One region of the Occultella kanbiaonis genome, then DNA from elsewhere that is predicted to be linked to it. Evidence: riboswitches for the same ligand, from Rfam matches in the RefSeq annotation. Region 1 holds a riboswitch; the other holds the start of a gene.
What was found. A riboswitch is a leader RNA that binds a small molecule or an ion and turns the genes downstream of it on or off. The one in region 1 is predicted to bind FMN.
Positions count from the first base shown of each region.

Region 2: it holds a riboswitch for FMN, as region 1 does, so the genes downstream of both, GKS42_RS13105 (ABC transporter permease) here and ribD (bifunctional diaminohydroxyphosphoribosylaminopyrimidine deaminase/5-amino-6-(5-phosphoribosylamino)uracil reductase RibD) in region 1, are expected to answer to the same signal.

Region 1 covers NZ_CP046175.1:4,437,507-4,441,908, reverse strand. The annotation lists gene GKS42_RS20395 (ferritin-like domain-containing protein) at 1-3, opposite strand, end outside; gene GKS42_RS20390 (ferritin-like domain-containing protein) at 14-703, opposite strand; gene GKS42_RS20385 (class E sortase) at 834-1,514, opposite strand; FMN riboswitch at 1,749-1,879, shown strand; gene ribD (bifunctional diaminohydroxyphosphoribosylaminopyrimidine deaminase/5-amino-6-(5-phosphoribosylamino)uracil reductase RibD) at 1,948-3,042, shown strand; gene GKS42_RS20375 (riboflavin synthase) at 3,063-3,671, shown strand; gene GKS42_RS20370 (bifunctional 3,4-dihydroxy-2-butanone-4-phosphate synthase/GTP cyclohydrolase II) at 3,668-4,402, shown strand, end outside.
Region 2 covers NZ_CP046175.1:2,832,700-2,837,101, forward strand. The annotation lists gene GKS42_RS13095 (phosphoribosyl-ATP diphosphatase) at 21-284, opposite strand; gene GKS42_RS13100 (ABC transporter substrate-binding protein) at 294-1,316, opposite strand; gene GKS42_RS13105 (ABC transporter permease) at 1,307-2,044, opposite strand; FMN riboswitch at 2,129-2,261, opposite strand; gene rpe (ribulose-phosphate 3-epimerase) at 2,379-3,044, opposite strand; gene GKS42_RS13115 (RsmB/NOP family class I SAM-dependent RNA methyltransferase) at 3,071-4,402, opposite strand, start outside.

The DNA of each region.
Region 1 (4,402 bases):
CACGGTGTTTCTCCTAACCTTCGATGAACTGGCCGGCCGCGGCGAGGACGTCCTCCATGGGGAGGTTCGCCTCGAACGGTGCGGGGAATGGCTCGCCGCCCATGAGGTGGGCGACGACGGCCGCGTGCCGGGACTCGACGCCCGCGATCGCGGCCGCGGTGCCAAGGATCTCGGCATCGCTGATCAGCGCGACCTGGCCGTGGTAGGCCTGCACGCCCAGCTCCTCGAACATCGAGGCCGTCTCGAGGAACATGTCACGGTCGGTGAAGGTGCCGTCCGGGAACATGAATGTCGGCGACTCCACGGGCGTACCGCCGAGGTCCGTGATCAGTTGCGTGATGCCGTCCACGTGTGCCTGCTCGTGGTCCCGGATCGGGCTCACGAGTTCGAGTTCGCGCTCGTCGGTGATGACGTTGCCGGCGATTCCCTGCGTGTAGAACTCCGCCTCGAGGTACTCGAGGGTGAGCGCGTAGTTGAGGATGTCGATGTCGCCGGTGGTGTCGGCGAAGGCGACCGGGTCGTTCCGGTTGAACGCGACGAAGGTCGCACCCACCCCGACCAGTCCGGCGCCCGCGATGAAGGTGCGGCGCGTCGCCTCGGTCTGGAACCGCAGCACCGGCTTGCCGCCGAACATCTGCCTGGACCGACGCACTCGCGCCGCCCAGCCGGGGTCTGTCCCGATGGGATCGTTGGTCTCATGCATGGAATTCACACCTGCTTTCGTTGGTGATCTGCTCATGTCCGCGACGCGGCTCCGACGTGTGCCGGCAGTTCGCGACGATCCTGCGTCCGATCGAGACATCTCCTTCCGTCGGCACAGCGGTCAGGGAGGTTCAGGCGGGCGGCGCTTGCGCGTGCACGATGATGCGGTGGGTGAGGCTGCCCTCGGGATGGCAGGCGAAGAGGGTGAGCTCTCGCGTCGACGGGTCCTCCGGCTGGGCGAGGACCTCGCCCGTGTACTCCTCGACGGGGACCACGAGCACCTCGGTGACCACGTACGTCGTAGTCACGCCGGCTCGCGTCGACACCGTGATCTCGTCGCCCTCGGTCAACTCGTCGAGATCCCGGAACGGCGCGGTGTGCGTGGTGCGGTGGCCGGAGAGCACCGCGTTGCCGACCTGACCCGGCACCGGAGTGCCCGGCCAGTGGCCCGGACCGAGGACAAGAGTGTCCGGGTCGACCCCGTTGCCGACCTCGGCATCGAGCCCGATGGCGGGGATCTGCAACTGCCCCAGGACCTCGTACGGACCGGGGCTCGTCACCACGGCCGAGACCCGGTCCGGGTCGATCGGCTGGTCGCCCGAGGTGTCGCTGAGCTCAGCCGCCAGACCCTGGACGGTCTCCAGCGTGGGCCGCCCGGCCTCGGCGCGCTCGTCCGAGTCCAGCAGACGCTCCAGTGAGGTGCTCGGCCCGGACGGCACCGGCTCATTGCCCAGGCCCGGGAGCACGACGAGCGCCGCGGCGCCGACGGCGACCACGACCCCCGCGACGACCCGTCGTCCGATCACGGGCATGCGTGGGTGTCCTCGCTCACCCGCACCGTCCCCGCCCGGGCCCGGGCCTCGTCGCATCCGTTCCAGCGGTCCCATACCAACCATTCGGAGCCACGGACGATCCGGATGGGTGCCGCCGTCGATGACGATGACGATGACGCTGCAGGTCCGCCCGTCTCACGGATCGGTCACCCGACCGGCCCACCCGATCGCCGGTGGCGGCGCTGTTAGCATGGCGGCGACGAGCTGGAAAGCTCGCGTGCACTGGGGTCGGTGAAATTCCGAGCCGGCGGTCATAGTCCGCGACCCGATGACCGCAAGGTCACCGGTTGACCAGGTGGAACTCCTGGACCGACGGTCAGAGTCCGGATGGGAAGCGCACGCGACGACGTCTCCGGACGGATCCCAGGGCGCACCCGTGCAGCCGTGGACTCCCCTGGTGGACGACGCCTCCGTGACCCCTTCCTCACTCCGGACCGCGAGCATCGCGGACACCGGGAGCGGGATGATCGACCAGGCTGAACACGGCGCGCTGCGCCGTGCCCTCGAGATCGCGGCGCACCCCGCGGTCCCCTTCGGACCGAACCCGCGCGTCGGCTGCGTCCTGCTCGGCCCGGACGGCCGGGTCATCGCCGAGGGCTACCACCGCGGCGCCGGTACCGCGCATGCCGAGGTCGACGCCCTGACCCGGGCCGGGTCGGCTGACGCGGTGGGTGCGACGGCGGTCGTCACCCTCCAACCCTGCGCCCACACCGGCCGTACCGGCCCGTGCACTCGGGCCCTGACCGAGGCCGGGATCCGCCGTGTGGTGATCGGCCGCCGCGACCCGAACCCCGCCGCGGCCGGCGGGGTCGAGATCCTGCGCGGGGCGGGGATCGAGGTCGAGACCGACCTCCCCGCCGAGCTCGCGGCCGACGCGGCGGCGCTGAACCGCGGCTGGGAGCACGGGCTCCGGCACGCGCGCCCCCTGGTCACCGCGAAGTTGGCGCTCACCCTGGACGGCCGGGTGGCCGCGGCCGACGGCTCCAGCCGGTGGATCACCGGCAGTGCGGCCCGCGAGCAGGTCCACCTCCTGCGTGCACGGTGCGACGTGATCCTGGTCGGCGCCGGGACCGCCCGCGCGGACCTGCCCGCGCTGACCGCGCGCCGCACCGATGGCACCCTGCGGCCGAGGCAGCCGCTTCGCGCCGTGATGGGGCTCGGCCAGATCCCAGACCTGCCCACCCAAGAGCCCGCGGTTCCCGCCCTGCGGCTGCGCACCCATGACCCGTCCGAAGCACTTGCAGTCCTCCACGCTCGCGGCCGGCGACACGTGCTGCTCGAGGGCGGACCGACCCTCGCTGCCGCTTTCCTCACCGCGGGGCTGGTCGACGAACTGATCGTCCACCTCGCCCCGAAGGTCCTCGGAGCCGGGCCGGCGGCGATCGGGCCGCTCGGCATCGGAACCATCGCCGACGCCCTGGCGCTCGACCTGATCGACACCGCCCTGCTCACCTCGCCCGACGGGCACATCGACCTCCAGCTGACCCTGCGGCCACCCGCCGTCTGACCCCAACAGAAGGGACCACCATGTTCACCGGAATCGTCGAGGAACTCGGCACCGTCGAGGGCATCGACTCCTCGAAGGACTCCACCCGCCTGCACCTCCGCGCGCCGCTCGTCCTCTCCGACGCCGCGCCGGGCGACTCGATCACCGTCAACGGCTGCTGCCTGACCGTCACCGAGCACGACGGTCAGGTGTGGAGCGCCGACGTCATCCGGACCACCCTCGCGGCCACCTCGCTCGGCACCCTCGCGGCCGGCGACCGAGTGAACCTCGAGCGGTCCCTGCGCGCGGACGCCCGCCTCGGCGGTCACATCGTGCAGGGCCACGTCGACGGCGTCGGCGAGGTGATCGCGGCCGGGCCCGGCGAGGGCGGGCACCTGATCCGTATCGCACTGCCCGACGGCGTCACTCGCTACGTGGTCGACCGTGGGTCGATCGCCGTGGACGGCGTGAGCCTGACCGTTGCGTCCGTGGCGGACGGCGTGACGACCATCGGCCTGATCCCGGAGACGCTCGCCCGCACCACCCTCGGCCTGCGCGGCGTCGGATCGCGCGTGAACATCGAGGTGGACGTCCTGGCCAAGTACGTCGAGAACCTCCTGCCCGGCCTCGAGGCCGTGGCGCGACGATGAGCACAATCCGCCTCGACGCCGTCTCCCGCGCCGTCGCCGAGATCGCCGCCGGCCGGCCCGTGGTCGTGGTCGATGACGAGGACCGCGAGAACGAGGGAGACCTGATCTTCTCCGCGGCCGCCGCCACGCCCGAACTCCTGGCCATGACGGTGCGGTACTCCAGCGGTATCGTCTGCGCCCCGATGCCCGGCGCGCACGCCGACCGGCTCGGCCTGCCGCTGATGGTCGAACGCACCGAGGACCCGCTACGCACGGCCTTCACGGTGAGCGTCGACGCCCGCGACGGCGTCGGCACCGGAATCAGCGCGGCCGACCGCGCCCGCACCCTGCGCCTGCTCGCGGGAGGCGACACCACCGCCGGCGACCTCACCCGTCCCGGTCACGTCTTCCCGCTGCGGGCCCGCGCGGGCGGGGTGCTCGAACGTCGCGGGCACACCGAGGCCGCGGTCGACCTGATGGCGCTCGCCGGCCAACCGGACGTAGGCGTGCTCGTCGAGCTGGTCCACGACGACGGCACCATGATGCGCGGCCCGGCCCTGCGGGAGTTCGCCGACCGCCACGACCTGGCGATGATCTCCATCGAGGACCTCGCCACCCACCGCCTGGCCATGGCCACCCCACTGGAGATCACCGAGCCGGTACGGCTGCCCACCAGACACGGGGAGTTCACCGCGCTCGCCGTGCGGGAGGCCGACACCCGTCCCGATCCGGTGCCGGCGCCGGGGTCGGGA
Region 2 (4,402 bases), 1.6 Mb from region 1:
CAGGCGTGCGGTGCCGCCGCTCAGAGGTGGCGGTACACGTCCTGCGGGGTGAGGCCCTTCGCGACCATGAGCACCTGCAGGTGGTAGAGCAGCTGGGAGATCTCCTCGGCCGTCTCGGCGTCGGTCTGGTACTCCGCGGCCATCCACACCTCGGCGGCCTCCTCGACGATCTTCTTGCCGATGGCATGCACGCCCGCGTCCAGCTGCGCCACCGTGCCCGAACCCTCGGGTCGGCTGATGGACTTCTCCCGCAGTTCGGCGTACAGGTCGTCGAAGGTCTTCACGCCCCGAGCCTACTCGGCACCGATCAGGTCGTTGGTGTACGCCTCCGATGCTGAGACGGGCTCGGTGATCAGCCCGGTCCGCGTCATGAACTCCGCCATCTGCTCCCAGGTCGCGTCGTCCTGGGTCCCCCACGGGCCCTCGAGGTCGCCGTAGAGCGGGATGGTCTCCTCTGCGGTGGCCAGGGTGATGGCCTCCTGCTCGGCGGTCACGGTGCCCGGGACCTCCTCGGCGGCGGCGTCGACGGCGACCTGCGGGTCCGCAGCGATGTCGGCGACCGCACGCCCGACGGCGGTGATCACCGCTGCGAGTGCGTCTGGTTCGGCGGCGAGCACGTCGTCCGTGGTGCCCAGGCCGATGCCGACGAGCGGGATGTCGGTCCCGATCGGGACGCCGCGGACCGCCAGGCCGGTGGCCCGGAACTGCGGGATGTCGTTGTTGGCGTAACCCATGACGGCGTCGACGTGCCCCTCGGCCAGGGCGCTCTGCTGGGTGAACCCGACGTGCTCGATGGTGACGTCGTCGGTGGTCAGGCCGGCGGCGTCGAGCATGGCGAGCAGGCCGAAGTAGGTCTCGCCGAACGGGCCCGGGACCCCGATGCTGTGCCCGGCGAGGTCGGCCGCGGAGGTGATCTCGGAGTCCTCGGGGACGATGAGCGTGACCGGGTAGGTCTGGTAGAGGGTTGCGATGCTGACCACCGGGGTGCCCTGGGAACGGGCCTGCAGCATCTCGTCGCCCCCGGCGACGACGACGTCCTCGGTGCCACCGGCCAGGGCGCCGAACAGGTCCTCCGACTCGCCGTGGTGCCGCAGGGTCACGTCCACCCCGGCCTCCTCGAAATAGCCCTGCTGCGCCGCGACGTAGAACGGGGCGAACTGGACGTTCGGCACGTACGTCAGGCCGATGGTGAGCTCGGGCAGAGCAGTAGCCCCGCCGTCGGGCTCGTCGGCGCCGCAGGCACCGAGCGCGAGGGTGAGGGCCGCGGCGCCGGTGAGCGCCGCGAGGATGCGGACGGGGTGCGCGGTCAGAGCCATTGGATGCGCCTTTCGAAGGAGCGGATGAGGTAGAAGACGCCGATCGCGAGGGCGACGAGCGCGACGAGCACGGCGAACATGCCCTCGATGTCGGAGCGGTCCCGGTAGACGGACAGCAACAGGCCGAGGCCCTGGCCGCCCATCACGAACTCCCCCACCACGGCCCCGGTGACGGACAGCACGAAGCCGTTCCGGATGCCGGCGAGCAGGGCGGGCAACGCGAGGGGGCCCTCGATGTGGACGAGCAGGCGCCAGCGCCCGGCGCCGTCGACCTTCGCGGCGCCGATCACGTCCGGGTCGAGGGTGCTCAGGCCGAGGGTGGTGTTCACGAAGATCGGGAAGAAGACCAGCAGGGCGCACAGCAGTGCGGTGGGCAGCAGGCCGTAGCCGAACCAGACCACCAGCAGCGGGGCGAGGGCGACGGCGGGGATCGCCTGGGAGGCGGCGAGGTAGGGCCCGATCGCGGAGGCCACGAGGCGGGACCGGGCGACGAGGTAGCCCAGCGGAACGGCTACGGCCAGCCCGAGCAGGCTGCCGAGCACGGCCTCGGTCAGGGTGTGCCCGGCGAAGCCGAGCAGGCCGCCCTCACGCAGTTCGAGGACGAAGCGGGAGGCCACCGCGGTGGGTGTCGGGAGGACCCGGTCCGGCAGCACTGTTGCCAGTCCCTGCCACGCGAGCAGTCCGAGCGCGCCGAATGCGACGGGTGCGACGAGTTCCTCGCGGGCCACCTGCCGTTCTCCTTCCCCAGGCGTACCCCGGGGAAGGACGGCGCACCGCGCGTCCGTCCGTCGGCGCCGGGATCGACCCGACGCCGCGTGCATCCTCCCATCCGGACTTTAACCGTCGGTCCTGGAGTTCCACCAGGTCAACCGACCACCGACGAGCAGTGGCCGGGTCGCGGACTATCACCGCCGGCTCGGACTTTCACCGACCCCGGAGCACGTTCTTGCTGATCCGATTCTGACACACTCGGGCAGCCCCACGCGTATGAGGACGGTCACGCCCGGATCGCGAGACGCCCTGTGCCGGGGTTGCGGGCAGGCAGCGACGCCGGGTTCGGCGTCAGCCCTGGTACGCCGCCTCGGCGAGCTCGCGCAGGGCGGCGATCTCGGCGTTCGGGTCGTCGGCCGAGTAGACGGCGGAGCCCGCCACGAACATGTTCGCGCCGGCCTGCGCGGCGGCGCCGATCGTGGTCCGGGACACGCCACCGTCGACCTGCACCCAGATGTCGGCGCCGAGCCCGGTGATGGCGTCCCGGGTGCGCCGGATCTTCGGCAGGGTGCCCTCGATGAAGGACTGACCCCCGAACCCGGGTTCCACCGTCATGACGAGCACCATGTCGAACTCGGGCAGCAGGTCCAGATAGGGCTCGATGCCGGTGCCGGGCTTCAGCGCGATCGCCGCCCGGGCGCCGCGCTTGCGCAGCTCGCGCGCGAGCCGGACCGGTGCGCTGGACGCCTCCACATGGAAGGTGACCGACCGTGCGCCGGCCTCGGCGAACGCGGGGGCCCAGGTGTCCGGGTCCTCGATCATCAGGTGCACGTCGGCGGGCAGCTCGATGCGGGCGAGGAGCCGCTCCACCACCGGAAGCCCGAAGGTGAGGTTCGGCACGAAGTGGTTGTCCATGACGTCCAGGTGCACGAAGTCGGCGGCGGAGATCCGCCCGACCTCACCGGCCAGGTCGGACAGGTCGGAGTTCAGCACGCTGGGAGAGATGAGGATGCCCATACGGGCGAGCGTAGTGCTGCGCGAGGTCAGGCCCGGATCAGTGCCAGGAACATCGCGTCCGTGCCGTGCCGGTGCGGCCAGAGCTGCACGTACGGGCCGTCCAGGTCGCCGAGCGGTTCGGCGCTCACGCCGGCGAGCACCTCGACGGCGTCCAGGAGCGTCGCGCCGTCGGTGCGCTTGAGCACGTCCTCGACGACGAACCTGGTCTCGGCCAGGTGCGGCGAGCAGGTGACGTACGCGACGACCCCACCGGCGCGGGTGGCGGCCAGGGCGGATGTGAGCAGTTCTCGTTGGAGCTGGCCGAGGGCCGACAGGTCCGACGGCGAGCGGCGCCATCGCGACTCGGGTCGCCGCCGCAGCGCCCCGAGGCCGGTGCACGGCACGTCGACGAGGACCCGGTCGTAGCGTCCGGGCTCGGTGCCGCCGATCTCCCGCCCATCGCCGGTGCGGACCTCGATGCCGGGCAGCAGGCCGCGCACGGCGGTCATGGACTGTTCGACGAGCCTGGCCCGGTGCTCGGCGACCTCGTTGGCGACGAACAGCCCGTCCGGCGCCCGCTGGGCCAGCAGGGCGGCGGACAGCGCGGCCTTCCCACCCGGGCCCGCGCACAGGTCCAGCCAGGTGCGGTCCGGACCCTCCACGGGCACGGCCGCGGCCGCGAGGGCGACGAGCTGGCTCCCCTCGTCCTGGACGCCGATGCGCCCCGAACGCACGGCTTCGAACGCGCCGGGGTCACCGCCGCGAAGCACGAGAGCGGTCGAGGCCCACCGGCCGGGGTCCGCGTCGGGCACGTCCTCGGGCGCGGCCAGACCGGGACGCACCACCAGATTCACCGCCGGGGAGGCGTTGTCGGCCTCCAGCAGTGCCTCGAGGTCGCCGTCACCGGGACCGGTCTGCGCGAGTGCCGAGCGCATGGCCCGGACCACCCAGGCCGGGTGCGAGTGGACCGCGGCCAGGCGGGCGGTCTCGTCCTTCGCATCGGCGCCGATCAGGTCCAGCCACTCGGCGAGGGGGCGTTCGGTGATGCGCCGGAGGACGGCGTTGACGAGTTGGGAGGGTCCGGTGCCGCAGGTGGACCGGGCCAGACCGACGGTCTCGGAGACGGCCGCGTGACCGGGCACCCGCATGCCGAGGACCTGGTGGGCGCCGAGCCGCAGCACGTCGAGGACCTCGGCGTCGAGGCTCGTGGCGTCGCGGCGGGAGGCATGGGCGATGATCGCGTCGTAACGGCCCTGCATCCGGAGCGTGCCGTAGGTGAGCTCGGTCGCGAACGCCGCGTCCCGGCCGCGGATCTGCCGCTCGGTCAGGACCGGGGGCAGCACCAGGTTGGCGTAGGCGTCGGTGGCCGCGACCGACCG